Regions from separate parts of the Pseudomonas sp. S9 genome, predicted to be linked through region 1. Evidence: riboswitches for the same ligand, from Rfam matches in the RefSeq annotation. Region 1 holds a riboswitch; the other holds the start of a gene.

What was found. Region 1 has a riboswitch for manganese ahead of PSES9_RS0109415 (TMEM165/GDT1 family protein). Riboswitches for the same ligand answer to the same signal wherever they lie in the genome.
Region 2: another riboswitch for manganese. It lies ahead of mntP (manganese efflux pump MntP); the one in region 1 lies ahead of PSES9_RS0109415 (TMEM165/GDT1 family protein).

Annotation. Positions count from the first base shown of each region.
Region 1 covers NZ_AFFX01000004.1:80,570-89,434, forward strand. The annotation lists gene PSES9_RS0109380 (1-acyl-sn-glycerol-3-phosphate acyltransferase) at 1-20, opposite strand, end outside; gene PSES9_RS0109390 (CPXCG motif-containing cysteine-rich protein) at 175-357, shown strand; gene PSES9_RS0109395 (putative signal transducing protein) at 357-617, shown strand; gene PSES9_RS0109400 (SOS response-associated peptidase) at 685-1,302, shown strand; gene PSES9_RS0109405 (M48 family metallopeptidase) at 1,396-2,211, shown strand; gene PSES9_RS0109410 (NAD-dependent epimerase/dehydratase family protein) at 2,279-3,268, shown strand; gene PSES9_RS0109415 (TMEM165/GDT1 family protein) at 3,342-3,926, opposite strand; yybP-ykoY riboswitch at 3,941-4,137, opposite strand; gene PSES9_RS0109420 (class I SAM-dependent methyltransferase) at 4,304-5,302, opposite strand; gene PSES9_RS0109425 (2-hydroxyacid dehydrogenase) at 5,333-6,298, opposite strand; gene PSES9_RS0109430 (LysE family translocator) at 6,375-7,004, shown strand; gene PSES9_RS0109435 (acetyl-CoA C-acyltransferase) at 7,124-8,299, opposite strand; gene PSES9_RS0109440 (fatty acid--CoA ligase) at 8,493-8,865, shown strand, end outside.
Region 2 covers NZ_AFFX01000001.1:671,920-680,784, forward strand. The annotation lists gene PSES9_RS0103100 (sensor histidine kinase) at 1-876, shown strand, start outside; partial or broken gene PSES9_RS25625 (methyl-accepting chemotaxis protein) at 947-1,462, opposite strand; partial or broken gene PSES9_RS25630 (PDC sensor domain-containing protein) at 1,853-3,091, opposite strand; gene PSES9_RS0103110 (NADPH-dependent FMN reductase) at 3,319-3,915, opposite strand; gene PSES9_RS0103115 (Na+/H+ antiporter family protein) at 4,179-5,501, shown strand; yybP-ykoY riboswitch at 5,675-5,841, shown strand; gene mntP (manganese efflux pump MntP) at 5,849-6,412, shown strand; gene nuoN (NADH-quinone oxidoreductase subunit NuoN) at 6,472-7,932, opposite strand; gene nuoM (NADH-quinone oxidoreductase subunit M) at 7,941-8,865, opposite strand, start outside.

The sequences.
Region 1 (8,865 bases):
ATGGAATCGAATTCGCCCATCATGATCTCATGTGATTAGCTGGCAACCTGCTGCCAGGCTTTGAAGTAAAGGTCCTGCAAGTACTGCGAATCTGCATCGAGGCGCATATCAACAGTAAGTGCATGGGCTTGCAATAGACCCGCCATTATACGCTCAAGTCACAAGGAGGCTTAGATGCTCGAAAGTCAGATGTATCAATGCCCGTATTGCGGTGAGACCGTTGAGGCCTTGCTCGACCTGTCCGCGGGGGATCAACAGTATATTGAAGACTGCGAAGTGTGTTGTCGGCCGATTGTCTTTGACCTCTCGACTAATGGCGAGGACTGGACATTGGATGTCAGAGGGGAGAATGACTGATGCAACGGATCTATGAACCGCAGGACCTGATCGAGGCTGAGCTGTTGCTCGGCATGCTCGCCAGCGAAGGGATCGAAGCCTTTATTTCAGGGCAACACCTGGCCGGGGCTGTTGGCGAGTTGCCAGCCAGCGGTTTGCTCGGGCTGATGGTCAATGACCGGCAAGCCGGGAAGGCACGCGAGCTGATCACTGCGTACAATGGCGCACAACCGCTACCGGGTGATGAGCCCGAGAGTTATCTGGGCGAACTGGTCTGTTAGAGAAGCTCGTCAAACCCGGCATGCCATGCGCAGCATTGCATGCCCTGCTGTTCAATTGAGTCAAACCATGTGTGGACGTTATGCCTTTTTCCGTTGGTCGCCGGCGTTTTCCGGGTTGCCCGGTTTTCCATCGGACCAACAACCACATTGGAGTATTTCGCCCAACTCCCAAGTGCTTTTGCTGCACCGTGAAGCCGGCGAGTCAAGGCTTAGTCGCGTGCGTTGGGGCCTGACCCCAGCCTGGTTGACCGATCTCAGTAAAACGCCTGCCCAGGCGCGTGCCGAAACCGTCGCCGACCAGCCAATGTTTCGTGATGCATTTCGTCAACGTCGAGGATTGCTGCCCGCCAATGGGTTTTACGAATGGCGTGGTAACACTCGCAAGCGTCCATACTGGCTGGCGGGTGATGCGCCGACCTTGTATTTCGCTGCACTTTGGGAGGCGTATCCAGTTGATGGGGCAGTTTATCTAAGCGCTGCTGTGATTACCCAGGCTGCGGCCAACCAGCGTCGACCACTGATTTTGAATGAGGCCCAGCAGCAACTCTGGCTTGATGAACAGACGCCCCTGGATGTGCTGTTGGACATACTCAACAGCCCGCAACCGCAATTGCGTGAGCGGGTCCTGGCGAATCTGGTCAATGATCCAAAGCTCGATGCCCCCGAATGCCTGACCCCGGCGTAATTGCGCTGCAACCGCTGCCTGCCTGATGTTTTTACAGTTGCTCGGCGGCGCGGTGCGGCCTAGCATATCGGCCCTACTCAAAGGAGATTCAGGATGAAGAAGTCGTTGTCCGTAACGGCGCTCGCTGCGGCCCTGCTGCTGGCAGGATGCCAAGCTGTGAACACCACCAGCGGTGGTGCCGTGGGCGTCGATCGCAAGCAGTACATGTTCAGCATGCTCTCGAGCGAGGAAGTCAATCAGTCTTACGCACAGACCTATAAAGAGACAGTGACTGCAGCTTCAAGCAAGGGCAAGCTGGAAAAGAACACTGCCGATGCCAAGCGCTTGCAAGCCATCGCCAATCGTTTGATCAAGCAAGCGCCGAACTTTCGCCCTGACTCTGCGCAGTGGCAATGGGAAGTCAACTTGATCGATAGCCCAGAACTGAACGCGAATTGCGGCCCAGGCGGCAAGATTATTTTCTACAGTGGCCTGATCGAAACATTAAAACTGAGCGACGACGAAATTGCTGCTGTCATGGGCCATGAAATTGCCCATGCCCTGCGTGAGCACGGGCGTGAAGCCATGTCCAAGGCCTACGGCATAGAGATCGCCAAGCAGGGGGCAGGTGCATTACTGGGGCTGAGCCAGGATGTCATGGGGCTTACCGACTACGCCGTGCAATATGGCATGACGCTGCCCAATAGCCGTTCAAATGAAAACGAAGCGGACTTGATTGGTCTGGAACTGGCCGCGCGGGCCGGTTACGACCCGAACGCAGCCGTCAGCCTGTGGAACAAGATGGCCAAGGCCAGTGAGGGCGCGCCACCGGAGTTCATGAGTACTCACCCTTCATCAGATAGCCGTATTGCCTCGCTGAAGGCAGCTATTCCGAAGGTTATGCCGCTGTATCAGCAGACCAAGCACTAACCCTGTGAGGTAAATTGCCCTGCGAGCGCTTAGCTTCTCAGGGCTTTCTATCGGCGAAGGTGATGTTGTGAAGTACGCAGTCATTGGCTCTACCGGTTTACTGGGCCACCACGCCGCACGAGCCATTCGTGCGGCTGGGCATGAGTTGGTGCTGATTCATCGGCCGTCATCACGTATCGAGCGACTTGCCTATCTGAACCCCGAATATCGAGTTGCCGATCTGTTTGATCATGAGGCACTGGCTCAGGCGTTAAGGGGCATTGACGGCGTCATCTTTAGTGCGGGCTATTATCCGACTCGGCCCAGGCGCTGGCAGGACGACGTATCGAGCGCACTCGACCTCAACAGTCACTTCTATGCGGCGTGCCTGGCTGCCGAGGTGCCACGTATTGTCTACACGGGCGCGGCAATCGCCTTGCCGCGTCATCCTCAGGGTGAGCCTGGACATGAGGGCTTGTTCTACTCATCCATGCCGAGCTGGCGCAACGGCTATCTACTGAGTAAATGGGCGCTTGATGAACAAGCCCGTGAGCAGGCTCGCAGCGGACTGCCGGTGATAACGGCGATTCCGGCCATGACCTTGGGCGAATACGATTATGGTCCAAGCACGGGCCGCATGATCACCGCCATCGCCAAGGGGCAAATGACGCGCTATGTGCAAGGTGCGCGCAATGTGATCGATGCGGCCGAGGCTGGGCGCGGGCTTTTGCTGGCGCTGGAGAAGGGGCGCTTTGGCGAGCGTTATCTGTTGACCGGCGAAAACATCATGCTGTCCGAGCTTAGCGCGAAAATTGCCCGGCAATTGGGCGTACCGGAACCCAAGCCTGTGTCGTTGAGAGTTGTGCGGGTTATTGCTGCCTTGGGGCGTGTTGGATATCGGCTGACGGGTAGGCTGCCGTTACTCAATGACACCACAATCGCGGTGATGGCTGGGGGACAGTTTCTCGATGGCACCAAGGCCCGTGAAGAGCTGGGTTTTGTCGCCGAGCAGTCACTGGATAAGACGTTGCTGCGCGCTATCCAGTGGTTTCGAGACAATGGCTATATCGATAAATAACTGCGCTGGTTCAGGTGGTGCGGCTGGCTGTCTTCGGTAGCAGCACCACCCGGATCTATTGCCCAAGGTGCGATTATAGATAGCCGCTGAGTTTCAGTGCCTGGTAGGCCGCGTACAGCGCCAGAACCGCAAAGGCGCTTGCCGCCAGGCGACGAATCAAAGTCAGAGGCAGGCGTTCAGCAGCAAAGTTACCCACCAATACCACGGGTACGTTAGCTACCAACATGCCCAATGTGGTGCCGATCACCACCAGGGTCAAATGAGGGTACTGCGCTGCCAGCATCACGGTCGCGACTTGGGTCTTGTCACCCATTTCGGCCAGGAAAAAAGCGATCAGAGTCGTCAGGAAAGGACCATAGCGCTTGAGGCTAGAGGCTTCGTCGTCATCGACCTTGTCCGGCACCAGGGTCCACAAGGGTACGGCGATAAACGAGACGGCAAGCACCCAACTGAGCGTCGCGGGGGAGAAAAGCCCGGCTACCCAGTTGCCTACGGCTCCGGCGACAAAGTGATTGGCCAGGGTGGCGACTATGATGCCTGCGATAATTGGCCAGGGTTTACGAAAACGTGCCGCCAGCAATAGCGCGAGCAGTTGTGTCTTATCGCCGATTTCAGCCAGGGCGACGATCAGGGTAGGGACGGTTAGGGATTCAAGCATCAAGCTTCCTAAGGGGCGGGTCAAAACGGCTATGACACGTACGACCTCCCCGCCCCGGGTAAGGTGTGCGTGTCATAGGTCTTGTCAAACCGCTGGCCGCTTGGGCCTGGGTCGCACTCGCCATGGCCTGTTGGCCAAGTATGTTGACGAGCGCCGGGCAAACGCGCTGCTGGGCAGGGCTTGCGGGAGACTACTCCCCTAGGACGGCGGGGATTCTGCCAGAGAAGGATGTGAAAAACAACGGCGCCTGCCGAAGCACTGCTAAAGACGCTTATGGGACCTATCGGTTTGGCGTGCCCGACTTTAGCGGAGCTGTTTCTGTCGCTCGTAAAGCCGATTCACAACTGGCAATGGATGGGCCTCGGGGAGGCCGCGCGTCATTTTTTTCGTGCGTCGTAGATACGAAACCCCTTGGCTTCATCCAGGATTGTGCAAGCGCCCAGGTGTTGTTCGATCAGGGGTGGGTACTTCAGGAAACTGTTCGCGACCAGGCGTAGCTGACCATTGGCGTCAAGGTGTCTGGCAGCCTGGCGCAGCAGGTTTTCACTGGCCTGGTAATGGGTGTGCACACCTTGGTGAAACGGCGGATTACTGAGGATGGTGCTCAACCCAAAGGGGGCGGCATCGATTCCGTCGCCGCAAATAACCTCGGCCTCCAGGTTGTTGTGCGCCAGGGTCAGGCGGCTACTGGCAACGGCAAAGGCATCGACATCCAGCATGCTGATCCGGCTGTCTGGATAACGGCGTTTCAGGGCTGAGCCGAGTACCCCGGCGCCACAGCCAAAATCGAGCATATGCCCCGGTTGCAGGCCATCCAGGTGTTGGAGTAGCAACTGGCTGCCCACATCCAGGCGGCCGTGGCTGAACACGCCGGGCAAGCTGGCGACTGTTAATGGGCCATCTGCCAGTTGCAGGCTGTAGTACTGCGCCAGTGCCTCCAGGTCGGGGGCGGGTGGCACGTTATCGACTCGGACTTGCCAGAGCTGGCAATGACGCGCGCTGTCGAGTTTTCGTGGTTTGCCGAACGCCGCCATTTGCTTGGCTGCGCGTTCAATGCCGGCACGCTTTTCGCCGACCAGAAATAAATCGCCGCCAGCCAGTTGAGCCGCCAGGGCACTGAGCAGGTATTCGGTCAGGTCACGGGACTTGGGCAGGAACAGCACCGCTGCTGGTGCTGCTACTGGCGCAGGGGTGACACCAAAGTGATTGCGCCCGGCAAAACGTGATTCAAGCAAACCATGGTCACCTGCGTGCCAACTCCAACTCCGGGCATTGGGTAAATGCCCGAGCAGGTCATCGCTGGGCAGTCCCGCCAAGAGCAGTGGGCCAGCAAACAACTGTGCCTGTCGCAGCAATACTTCACTTCGCGGGTCCATGGTCGCTCCTCGGTGTAAAAGGCGCGCAGCTTAGCTGACTACGCGGCGCGCTGCACCGCTGAAAAATGCCTGAGCATTTTCTGCCATCTGTACCACGATACGCTGGCGTGCCTCTTTGCTACCCCAGGCGCTGTGCGGGGTGATAATCAGGCGTGGAATGTCTCCTGCCAGTAATGGGTTATCGCCGCTGGGCGGCTCCTGGGTCAGGACATCGGTGGCCGCGCCACCCAGGTGACCGCTGCGCAAGGTGTCAGCCAGGGCTTGTTCATTGATCAGGCCGCCACGTGCGGTGTTGATGATATAAGCGGTTGGCTTCATCAATTTGAGTTGTTCGGCGCCGAGCATGTTTTCAGTATCGGCATTGAGCGGGCAGTGCAGGGTCAGCGCATCAACCTGGGGCAGCAGTTCGGCCAGTGGCAGGCGATCAGGGCGGGCCGGGCGACCAGGAATCTGCCCAATCAGAATACGCATGCCAAAGGCCTCTGCCAGTTTGGCCACGGCACCGCCCAGTTCGCCGTGGCCGAGTACGCCAAGGGTCTTGCCTTCGAGTTCGACGATCGGATAGTCCAGCAGGCAGAACTGTGAAGATTTCTGCCACAGGCCTGCCGCAACATCGCGTTGATAGTCGGGAAGTCGAGTCGCCATGGCCAGTAAGAGCATCAGGGCGTGTTGCGCGACTGAAGGCGTGCCGTAGCCTTGGCAGTTGCACACGGTGACTCCGTGCTCGCGCGCGGCCTTCAGGTCGACGTTATTGGTACCGGTGGCAGAGATCAGAATTAACTTGAGGTCAGGGCAGGCAGCCAATGTTTCAGCGTTGATGACGGTCTTGTTGATGATGGCGACCTGGGCACCCTGCAAGCGTTCAATGATCTGTTGCGGCGTAGTGCGATCATGCACGCGGATCTCGCCAAAGGCCTGTTGCAAAGGCGCCATATCGAGGTCGCCGAGGTCAAGAGAACTGTGGTCGAGAAATACTGCGAGGTGACTGTTGCTCATCAGCTGTACCTTTATCTGGCGGGTAGAAAGGGCGTAGTCTTGCGAGATTAACAGACTCATGGGAACTAAGACTGCCATGTATTGGGCCGAGTTTTTTACCGTAGCACTGATTCATCTACTGGCCGTTGCCAGCCCGGGGCCGGATTTTGCAATTGTCGTGCGCGAGAGCGTTGGCTTTGGGCGGCGAGCAGGGATTTACACTGCCTTGGGTGTGGGCGTTGGTATTTTTGTCCACGTAGCTTATTCGTTGCTCGGCATTGGCCTGATCGTATCGCAATCGATCGTACTCTTTAACGCCTTGAAGTGGCTGGCGGCAGCTTATCTGCTGTATATCGGCATCAAGGCACTGCGTGCTAAACCGGCAGATCCGGCGAGCCTCGATCTGGATAAACCGGCTGGTGAGCGCAGCGCGCGCGGCGCCTTCGTAACAGGGTTTGTGACCAACGGACTCAACCCGAAAGCCACCTTGTTCTTCCTGTCGCTGTTTACCGTCGTGATCAACCCGCATACACCGCTGCTGGTGCAGGCTGGCTACGGCGTGTACCTGGCGGCTGCAACTGCATTATGGTTCTGTTTGGTGGCCATGCTTTTCAGCCAGCAGCGTGTGCGGGCTGGCTTCGCCCGATTGGGGCACTGGTTTGACCGCCTGATGGGCGTGGTTCTGGTGGGCCTGGGAATCAAGCTGGCGTTTACTTCGCTGCGCTAGGCGCTAGCCAGCCCACTTGAGAGGCGGGTTGCACAGGCGTATTGGCCTGTTGCGGACAGTTGGATCGCGTTTATTGCCAGGTAGACAGCACAGCACTGTCCACCTGGCTGCGATTGAGGTTACAGCAGTTCAACCGCAACAGCCGTGGCCTCGCCACCACCAATACAGAGTGCCGCAACGCCACGCTTGCCGCCTGTGTTCTTCAGTGCATTGATCAGTGTCAGGATAATCCGCGAACCGGTAGAACCCACGGGATGGCCCTGGGCGCAAGCACCGCCATAGATATTGACCTTGGCGTGATCGAGATTGTGTTCACGCATTGCCAGCATGGTGACCATGGCAAAGGCTTCGTTGATCTCAAACAGGTCAACCTGATCCTTGGTCCAGCCGGTTTTATTGAACAGGTTGGTCATTGCACCAACCGGCGCCAGGGTGAACTCGCTTGGCGCTTGGCTTTGCGTGGCATGGCCGACGATTTTAGCCAGCGGCTTGAGGCCACGCCCGGCTGCTTCTTCCGCCGTCATCATGACCAGTGCAGAGGCTCCGTCGGAGATGGAACTGGCATTGGCGGCGGTGATGGTGCCGTCTTTTCTGAATGCAGGACGCAGGCCAGGGATCTTATCCAGGTTGGCGTTATGCGGCTGCTCATCATCTTTTACCACGATATCGCCTTTGCGGCTGCTGACGGTCACCGGGACTATTTCTGCATCGAGCGAGCCATTATTGATGGCCGCCTGGGCACGTTTGAGCGACTCAATGGCGTAGGCATCCATTTCTTCACGGGTAATGGCGTGGGTATCTGCGGTTTCCTGGGCAAAAGAACCCATCAGCCGGCCCGTGGTTGCATCTTCCAGTCCATCGAGGAACATATGGTCCTTGATCTCCCCGTGGCCCATGCGCAAGCCGTTGCGGGCTTTTTCAAGGACATAGGGTGCGTTGGACATGCTCTCCATTCCGCCAGCGACCATGACTTTATTCGTACCCGCTTTGAGCAAGTCATGGGCGAGCATCACTGCCTTCATGCCCGAGCCACAGAGCTTGTTGATAGTGGTGCAGCCGGTTGCACTCGGCAGTCCGGCATTCAACGATGCTTGGCGGGCAGGGCCTTGCTTGAGACCGGCAGGGAGCACGCAACCCATGATCACTTCTTCCACATCGGCCGGGGCAATGCCCGCACGGTTGACCGCTTCACGAATAGCGGTTGCGCCAAGTTCGACCGCACTAATACTCGCCAGGCTGCCCTGAAAGCCGCCCATTGGGGTGCGAGCGCCGCTCACGATAACGATGTCAGGCATGGTGGTTACCTCTAATGTAAGAACTGCAAGCTGTTTCGGTGACTAATAGTGACCGGTTTGTGGAAGGATTGTATCCGGTGACCAATATCGACCAAAGAGTCACGTCGCAAATCATTCTTTTGGCTGATTTGCTGCCAGCAGCAGGTATCTAGAGTCGTATCAACTTTAACGACCGACTGTAGACAGGTGCCAAATGTTGCAAACCCGGATAATTCCCCCCGCGGCTAACGCTCATCAATCGCCGTTATTGATCAAGCGCTTGTTGCTTTCAGGCGGTCGCTATGAGAAGACCCGAGAAATCGTTTATCGCGACAAGGTTCGCTACGACTACAAGACACTCAACGAACGTATCGCACGCCTTGCCAATGTGCTGAGCGAGGCCGGGGTCAAGGCCGGTGATACGGTCGCGGTGATGGATTGGGACAGCCATCGTTATCTGGAATGCATGTTTGCGGTGCCGATGATCGGGGCTGTACTGCATACCATTAATATCCGTCTGTCCGCCGAGCAAATCCTCTACACCATGAACCACGCCGAGGATAAGTTTGTTCTGGTCAATACCGAGT
Region 2 (8,865 bases), on a different contig from region 1:
CAGGTCATAGGCCTTGGACTTGGGCTCGGCGCCTTGCTGCTGATCCTGATCCTGCAGCGCAGCATCGTTCGCCGGGCATTTGGGCCGCTGGAGAACACCCGCAAGCAGATTGCCCAATTGCAGCAAGGCCAGCTCAATGAATTGGACAGCCAGGTGCCGATTGAGCTGGAGCCGCTGGTCGAGCAAATCAACCATCTACTGGCGCATACCGAAGAAACGCTGCGCCGCTCACGCAATGCATTGGGCAACCTCGGTCATGCATTGAAAACACCGCTTGCGGTATTGGTGAACCTGTCATCGCGCAGCGAGCTTGAAGCCCATCCAGCGCTGCGCAAGAAGCTCGAAGAAGCACTTGAGCAAATCGAGCAGCGGTTGAGCCGTGAGCTGAATAAAGCCCGGCTTGCTGGCGAGGCATTGCCCGGTGCCCATTTTGATTGTGCTGCCGAGCTGCCCGGACTGTTCAGCACCCTGCAGATGATTCACAACCGCGGTTTACAGCTTGATTGGAATGCCCCGGCAGGATTGCGCCTGCCCTGGGATCGTGAAGACCTGCTCGAGCTGTTGGGTAACCTGCTGGATAACGCCTGTAAATGGGCTGATTCCAAGGTGCAGCTGCAGCTAAGCCAGGGCAGCGATGGTTATCGCCTGGTCATTGAGGATGACGGTCCAGGTATCAATGCCGAACGTCGCGAGGATGTACTCAACCGTGGCATTCGCCTTGACGAACAAGTCAGCGGCCATGGCTTAGGGCTGGGGATAGTGCGCGATATCGTTGATGCCTGGGGGGGCGATATTTCCCTGGGGGAAAGCTCACTGGGCGGCTTGAGCGTGTGCATACTGTTGCCGTCCCGGCGGTTGGTGATCAAGGCCAAGTAAGAAACGCTGCGCCTGTTGATCTGCAGTGATGCGGTTATCCGTGGTGTACGGATAACCGCCCACATCCAGCCTAGACGCGGAATTGATCCATCAGGCTTTGTTGCTGGTTGGCAAGGCGGTTGAGGTCCTGGCTGACCTGTGCGGATTCATCGGCCTGGCTGGTGATCGACTCGGTGACATCGCGGATGGAAGCCACGTTGCGATTGATCTCCTCAGCCACCGAGCTTTGCTCTTCAGCGGCGCTGGCAATCTGCAGGTTCATATCGGTAATGATGCTGACTGCCTCACTGATGCGCTGTAGGGCGGCAACGGCATGTTCGACCTGCTCGACGCTGCCCTGAGCCTGGCGGTGACTGCTGTTCATGGTGCTGACCACTTCACGGGTGCCGCTTTGCAGGCCTTCGATGACCTGGCGAATCTCCTCGACTGAATCCTGGGTGCGTTTGGCCAGGCTGCGCACTTCATCGGCAACCACGGCAAAGCCACGGCCTGCTTCACCGGCACGGGCCGCTTCAATCGCGGCATTGAGCGCCAACAGGTTGGTTTGCTCGGCGATGGAGCGAATCACTTCGAGTACCGAGCCGATCTGGTCACTGCTGGCAGCAAGCCCTTCGACTTCTTGCATGGCGACGCTCATCTCATTGGCGAGCAACTCAATGGATGAGGTGGTTTTGTCGATAACGCCGAGCCCATCGCGGGTCGCGTGGTCGGCACTGCGCGCCGCCTCGGCGGCTTGTGCTGCGTTTTGCGCGACATCGTGGGCGGTTGCACTCATTTCCTGGAATGCCGTTGCCACCTGGTCGACTTCACGGAACTGCTGTTGCATCCCCGCGCTGGTCTGGCTGGCAATCGATGCCGACTGGTCGGCGGTCGCCCGAGCGTCTACGACGCTGCGCTTCACCTCGGCGATGATCGGCTGCAGCTTGTCGAGAAAACGGTTGAACCAGCTTGCAAGCTCGCCGAGTTCATCCTCTTTGGTGTAGGCCAGGCGTTTGGTCAGATCGCCTTCACCGCTGGCAATGTCCTTGAGCATGGTCGAGACACCAATGATCGGACGCGTCACGCCGCGTGCGGTCAGCCACATCAGGAGCAAGCCGAGCACTGCCGCAACCAGACCAATGAGCAGAGCTACCGTGCTGTCTTGTGTGCTGCGTTCATCAAGCTGAGCTTGGAGTTTAAGGGCAGGGGCCAGCAAAACCTGTTCCGGTACCTGAATCATCACGCTCCAGGGTTTGGCTTCAGGGATCGGCTTGAATGGCTCGACCACACGTAGCATCTCTGCCTGGTGTAATGCGGCTGATTTCCCGACGCTGACCAGTGCCTGGATTTCGTTGCTTTGCTCGGGAAAGGCTTTGGCCAGCGACTTGCTGAGCATGCTGGCGTCCAGGCTGTGGCCGGCGATCAAGCCTGCCGGGCTGAATATACTGACGTGTGCCTGGCCGTCGTAAAGCTCGCTGCTGGCCTGGGTGCTCAACTGTTGAAGGCTGTCGAGACTGATATCAAGGCCGACCACGCCTATTACTTTGCCCTCGACTTGTAGCGGAAATGCAATGCTGGTCATCAACACTTGCTTGCCTGCAACATCATCGAAGTAAGGCTCCAGTACGCATGCCTGGGCAGTGTCGCGCGGGCAGGTGTACCAGGCGTTGTAAGGATCGCCGCTAGGGCCAGTCTCGGTTTTGTTGAGGTCTTCCTCTGGCAGGGTTTCCGACTCCAGCTGGCCTGGCGTGGACTGCGACCAGTACAAGGAAAACCGACCTTTTTCATTGCTACCCAACTCAGCCTGATCGGAGAACAACTCGTCTTTGCCGTCGAGGGCGTTGGGTTCGAATATCAGGTACAGGCCGAGAATCGCCGGGTTGGCTTCAAGGCTTGTACGTACCTGGCGGGTAAGGTCTTCACGCAGGTCAAAGGCATCGAGGAAGCGTTTCTCGGCTTGTTCGCGCAGGAACAAGATCTGCCGGGAAAACCCCTTGCCGTATTGATAGGAGTCCATGAAATAGCGCTGGATGCGGATTGCCTGCAGTTCCCCGCGCGATTTGAGACGTAGCTCGGCACTGTCTTTAAGCATCTCGCTGCTTGATGAGCTGACCAGGTCGGCACTCTGTTTTGCTTGATAAAGTGATGCACCTACCAACAAGGTCACAATCGCAACCAGGCATAGACCTGCCAGCAAAGTGATTTTGAGTTGGATTGAGAGCCGGTTGAACATCATGCAGTGTCCCTTGTGAAAACCTTTGATACCGGACTATCGGCTAGGTCCTTTATTTCTTTATAGGAAATTCACCTGGGTGACGGTTTTATTGCGTCTGGGCAGCGGGGGCGGGCAAAAATGGTTTTTCAAGTCTCGAAATAAGCTGTTCTGGTGTCGGGTGCACCTGTGAATAATAAAAAGCCCGGAGTTAACCGGGCTGTCATGGCTTGTTGTTACAGGTAGGCGGCTTACATTCCGTTGGTAAATGCTGCCTGGGTCATGTCGATGGACTCGCGGACAGGCTTGAGAGCCTGGGCGTATTTGCCGAGGATGTCGAGGCTGTAATCAATCCGTGCGCGTAAGCGTTGATCATCTTCGGACTGTGGCTCGGGCATGTTCAAAACCTGCTCGGCATGACGCACTATCAAGTGTTCAGGCAGATAGCACAGCCTGCAGTTCTTGTAGCTCGAAGCGCGCAGTTCACTGATTGGGGAACTGCCGCCAATGCCTGACGAAACCCCGACCAGCAACCCTGGCTTGTGTGCGAGTTCGGTTTTGCTGGCGTAGATAAAGAAGTTCTTTATCGCCGGGCAAGCCATGCCATTCCACTCGGGGGCGACGATGATAACGGCGTCAGCACTCTTGAGTTGCTCACTGTAAAGTCCCCAGGGACCATCATCTTCTGCAGGCCAAAGCGGCAGGGGCGCAAGACCCAGGTCGATGACCTGGCTTTGCGCTTCGCTGGTCAGGTTCATTTGCATCAGGCGCTTGCGAAGAAACCGCGCCACCTTTCCCGATTGACTGTTATTGCGACTCGAACCCGCGACAATTGCGATATTAAGCATGCATCACTCCCTGAGTAGAAAAACGCAGGCTAGCGAGTTAGTGGTCTGTACATCAAGTATGCAGGCGACAATTGCACTGGCTGATCAGGCCAAACCCTTGGTAATACTGATTTTTACCGCTTGAAATCGCCGATCAGGCGCCAGTCGGCAAGAAGTTTTGACAGCCCGGAGCGCATGGGGCAGAGTACCCGGCTTTTTTTGCGGATCGCCGAATCGAAGGCGTTTCCAGACCCATTATTTAGTCGAGCTCTAGGGAGCAATTGATGAACGCAGTCATAGCAGCGGTCGGCATCATGCTGGTCCTCAGTTTGTGCAGGGTGCACGTGGTGGTGGCGTTGATCGTCGGCGCATTGGCCGGTGGCATGATTGGCGGCCTTGGCCTCAATGGCTCGCTAGAGGCTTTCAATAACGGCCTGGGTGGCGGTGCCACCGTTGCCTTGTCTTACGCGCTGCTGGGCGCCTTTGCAGTGGCCATCGCCAAGTCAGGCATGGCCCATGCGCTTGCCGATAAAGCCGTGGCCCTGGTTGGTAACAAGGACCAAGGTGGCGCAACGGGGGCATTGAAGTGGTTGTTGATCGCCTTGCTGCTGTGCGTGGCGATTGCGTCGCAGAACGTGTTGCCGATTCACATTGCCTTTATCCCTCTGCTGGTGCCGCCGCTGCTCTATATCTTGAGCAAAATGCAGCTCGACCGGCGTCTGATTGCCTGCGTGCTGACCTTTGGCCTGGTCACGCCCTATATGTTCTTGCCGGTTGGTTTTGGCGGGATTTTCCTCAATGAAATCCTGTTGGCAAACGTTGCCAAGGCTGGGGTTGATGTCACTGGTATCAGTGTGACCCATGCCATGGTGTTGCCTGCCCTGGGGATGTTCTGTGGCTTTTTGGTCGCGGTGCTGTTCAGCTACAGCAAAAAACGTGTGTACGACCTTGAGAAGATCGAACAGGTCGAGAGTGTCGAGGTTAAATACAACCCGCGCAGCCTGCTGGTGGCCGCGGTGGCTGTGGCCGTGGCCTTTGTCGTACAGCTCTGGCTGGACTCGATGATCATCGGTGCGCTGGCCGGTTTCGTGGTGTTTTCGGTATCTGGCGTGGTGCGTTGGAAAGAGGCCGACGGCCTGTTTACCGAAGGTATGAAGATGATGGCCATGATCGGTTTCATCATGATTGCCGCCGCCGGTTTTGCCGAGGTGATGAAGGCCACTGGTGACGTCAAGCACCTGGTTGACGATGCCGCAGCACTAATCGGCAATAACAAGGGTGTGGGCGCATTGCTGATGCTCCTGGTCGGCTTGCTGGTTACCCTGGGGATCGGCTCATCGTTTTCGACCGTGCCGATTATCGCCGCGATCTTCGTGCCGCTGGGCCTGCAACTGGGCTTTAGCCCGCTGGCGATTGTCAGCATCGTTGGTACTGCCGGTGCCTTGGGCGATGCAGGTTCACCAGCATCCGATTCAACCCTGGGGCCGACCTCGGGCTTGAACGTCGACGGCCAGCACAACCATATCTGGGACAGCGTTGTTCCAACATTCCTGCACTACAACATTCCCTTGCTGGTATTCGGCTGGATTGCGGCGATGGTGTTGTGATGCATTGTCCAGCAGTCGGCTTGTAAGATGAATTAGCGCGGCGCCCAAGCAATTGGCCGCCGCGTTTTTATATCGGTTTGCGGCACCCGTTCCAGGTTCAACAGCCCAACTCACCAGCAGCCGGTTGGGGGTTGAGCGTGGTCATTTTCTCCCCAGGCGGCTATAGTGGCATTCCTTGTTGGGGAGTAGCCTGCTCTTGACCTGTGGTCGTAGAGCGTTCGTATCAACATTCTCGGCAGCATGCCGTGGTACGAACACCTTCTGGTTGGCGAGACCAGCGATGCATCCATGCCTGAAGTCGGGCGTGTGGTTGCGTCGTTGTCTCATAGCCCGACTGGACTCTAACCGTGAATCCCATTTCCTTGTTTTTTCTTGCCATGGCCATGTCAACGGACGCTTTTGCAGCGGCCCTTGGTAAAGGCGCAAGCCTGCATAACCCGCGTTTAAGCGAAGCCCTGCGTACAGGCCTGATCTTTGGTGTGATCGAGGCAATAACCCCAGTCATTGGCTGGAGCATTGGCCAGGTTGCCAGCCAATACGTTGAGCGCTGGGATCACTGGATTGCCTTCACCTTGCTCTTGGTGCTGGGCCTGCACATGATCTACAACGGTCTCCATCACGATGACGAATCGCTCGAAAAGCCTAGCCAGCATTCATTCCTGATCCTGGCAGTGACCGCCTTTGCCACCAGCATCGACGCCTTGGCTGTCGGCGTGGGCCTGGCATTTATCGATGTGAATATCTGGGTGGCGGCAGCCTCTATCGGTCTTGCCACGACGGTAATGGTCACTATTGGCGTGATGCTTGGCCGTGTGCTCGGCAATGCAGTTGGCAAGCGTGCGGAAATGATTGGTGGCGTTGTGCTTGTGTTGATCGGCGCTGCGATTCTTTACGAGCATCTGACGGTGTAATCAGGGCGTAAACAAAAATGGAGACCAAAGGGTCTCCATTTTTGTACAGCAGTACAGGCCTAGCCGATGCTGAACTTCGCCAGCAACACAAGCAACGGCTGCGGGTAAACACCGAGGAAGAATGCCAGGAAGGCAACCACCATCAGCATCACGCCGCCGGCACGCTGGCCCCAGTCGAATGGCGCATCGTGGCGATGCAGGTTTGGTTCGACAAGGAACAGGGTGACCATGACCCGCAGGTAATAGAACACGCCAATCGCGCTGCCGAGCACCAGTGCACCGAGCAGCCACCATTGCTGCGATTCGACACCGACACCGATGATGTAGAACTTGCCGATAAAGCCTGCGGTGAGCGGAATACCGGCCAGCGAGAGCATCATCACCGTAAGGACCGCGGTCAGGTAGGGGCGGCGCCAGAACAGGCCACGGTACTCGTACAGAGCGTCTGCATCGCGGCCTTTGTAGGGCGTCGACATCAGGGTGATAACACCGAAGGCGCCGAGGGTGGTCAGCACATACATGGCCAGGTAGACCGCCACCGCTTCAATTGCCAGGCCATTGCTGGCAATCAGGGCGATCAGCAAATAACCGAAGTGAGCGATGGATGAATAACCGAGCAGTCGCTTGATGTTGTTTTGCAGAAGCGCCAGCAGGTTACCGAAGAGTATCGACGCGATGGCGAGAACCGTCAGCAACTCTGTCAGCCAGCCGCCACTTGCAGCGGGCGAAACCTCGTAGAGGCGCAACAGCACGGCGAACACCGCCACCTTGCTCGCGGTAGCCAAGAAGGCTGCGACAGGAGCAGGAGCGCCCTCATAGACGTCTGCTGTCCACAGGTGGAAAGGCACCAGTGACAATTTGAAGGCCAGGCCGACCAGCATCATGCCAAAGCCGACTTCGACCAACAGGCTGGGTGCGCCACCGGCCACCGCTTGACCGATACCGGCAAAGCTCATGCTGCCAGACTCGGCATAGAGCAGCGCCATGCCGAACAAGAGGAAGGCCGAGCCTGCCGCCGAGAGCACCATATATTTAATGCCGGCTTCAAGTGAGCGCTTGTTGAAGAAGGCATAGGCGATCATCCCGTAACTTGGTACGGACAACAGTTCAAGGCCAATAAACAGCCCCGCCAGGTGCTGGGCGCTGACCAGGACCAGGCCACCAGCCGCGCTGAGCAGTATCAGCAAGTACAGCTCTTCGCGGTTTCCGGGATAGCCCTTGCCGGATTCACCGCCCAGGTAGGCATGAATCAAGGTCACGCAGGCCAGGGTCGATGCCAGCACCAGTACCATGTAGAAACAGGCGAACTTGTCCACCATCAACAGCGGTGTTACCTGTAATGGCGCAACGCTGGTGGCGGCAAACACTGAAAGCAGTGCCAGGTTCAGGCCAATGACCGAAAGGCCAAAGGTCATGGCGTGATTGCGCTTCCAGGCAATCCCCAGCATTACCGCGACAATAGTCAGGCTGGTGATCAGCAGTGGCAGCAGGGCGAGTAGATGTTGAGTCGTGAAGTCCATAAAACTGCTTACCGAGCCTGATCAAGTTGATTAAACGCGCTGCTCATCCACTGCACTACACCGTGGGTGCTGGCGGCGGAGGTGTCGAGCACCGGCTGCGGGTAAACGCCGAGCAATACCAGCAGGCCTGCAAGACCCAGAACCATGGTCAGCTCGCGTGCTTTCAAGCCGAGCAAGGGCTCATCTGATTTGCTCGGGCCAAAGTAGGCGCGGTGAATCATGATCAGCGAGTAGACCGAGCCAAACACCAGGCCGGTCGCTGCGATCGAGGTGACCCATGGGGCACCGGGGAAGCTACCAATGAGAATCAGGAACTCGCCGACGAAATTCCCCGTGCCGGGCATGCCCAATGCTGCAGCGGCAAAGAACAGGCTGATTGCCGGGAGCCAAGGCATGCGCCCCCAGATACCGCCCATTTGACGCATATCGCGGGTGCCCAGGCGCTCGTACAACTGACCGCAGAGGATGAACAATGCGGCAGCTGAAAGACCGTGGGCCATCATCTGCACCACGGCGCCTTGCATGGCGATCTCACTGCCCGAATAGATGGCGATCAGTACAAAGCCCATGTGCGAAACGCTGGAGTAGGCGATCAAGCGCTTGATATCCGTCTGGGCAAAGGACAGCAGTGCGCCGTAGATAATCGCAAATACGCCCAGATACATGGCGATCGGAGCGAATTCCGCCGATGCATTGGGAAACAACGGCAAGGAAAAGCGGATCAGGCCATAGGCCGCAGTCTTGAGCAATATACCCGCCAGGTCGACCGAGCCCGCCGTTGGCGCTTGCGCATGGGCGTCAGGCAGCCAGGAGTGAAAGGGCACCACCGGAAACTTGACCGCGAAGGCGACGAAGAAGCCGAGCATCAACAGGTATTCAGTGTGCGGGGCGAACTGGGTGCGCAACAGGTCGGCGTAGTTGAATGTCCAGTCG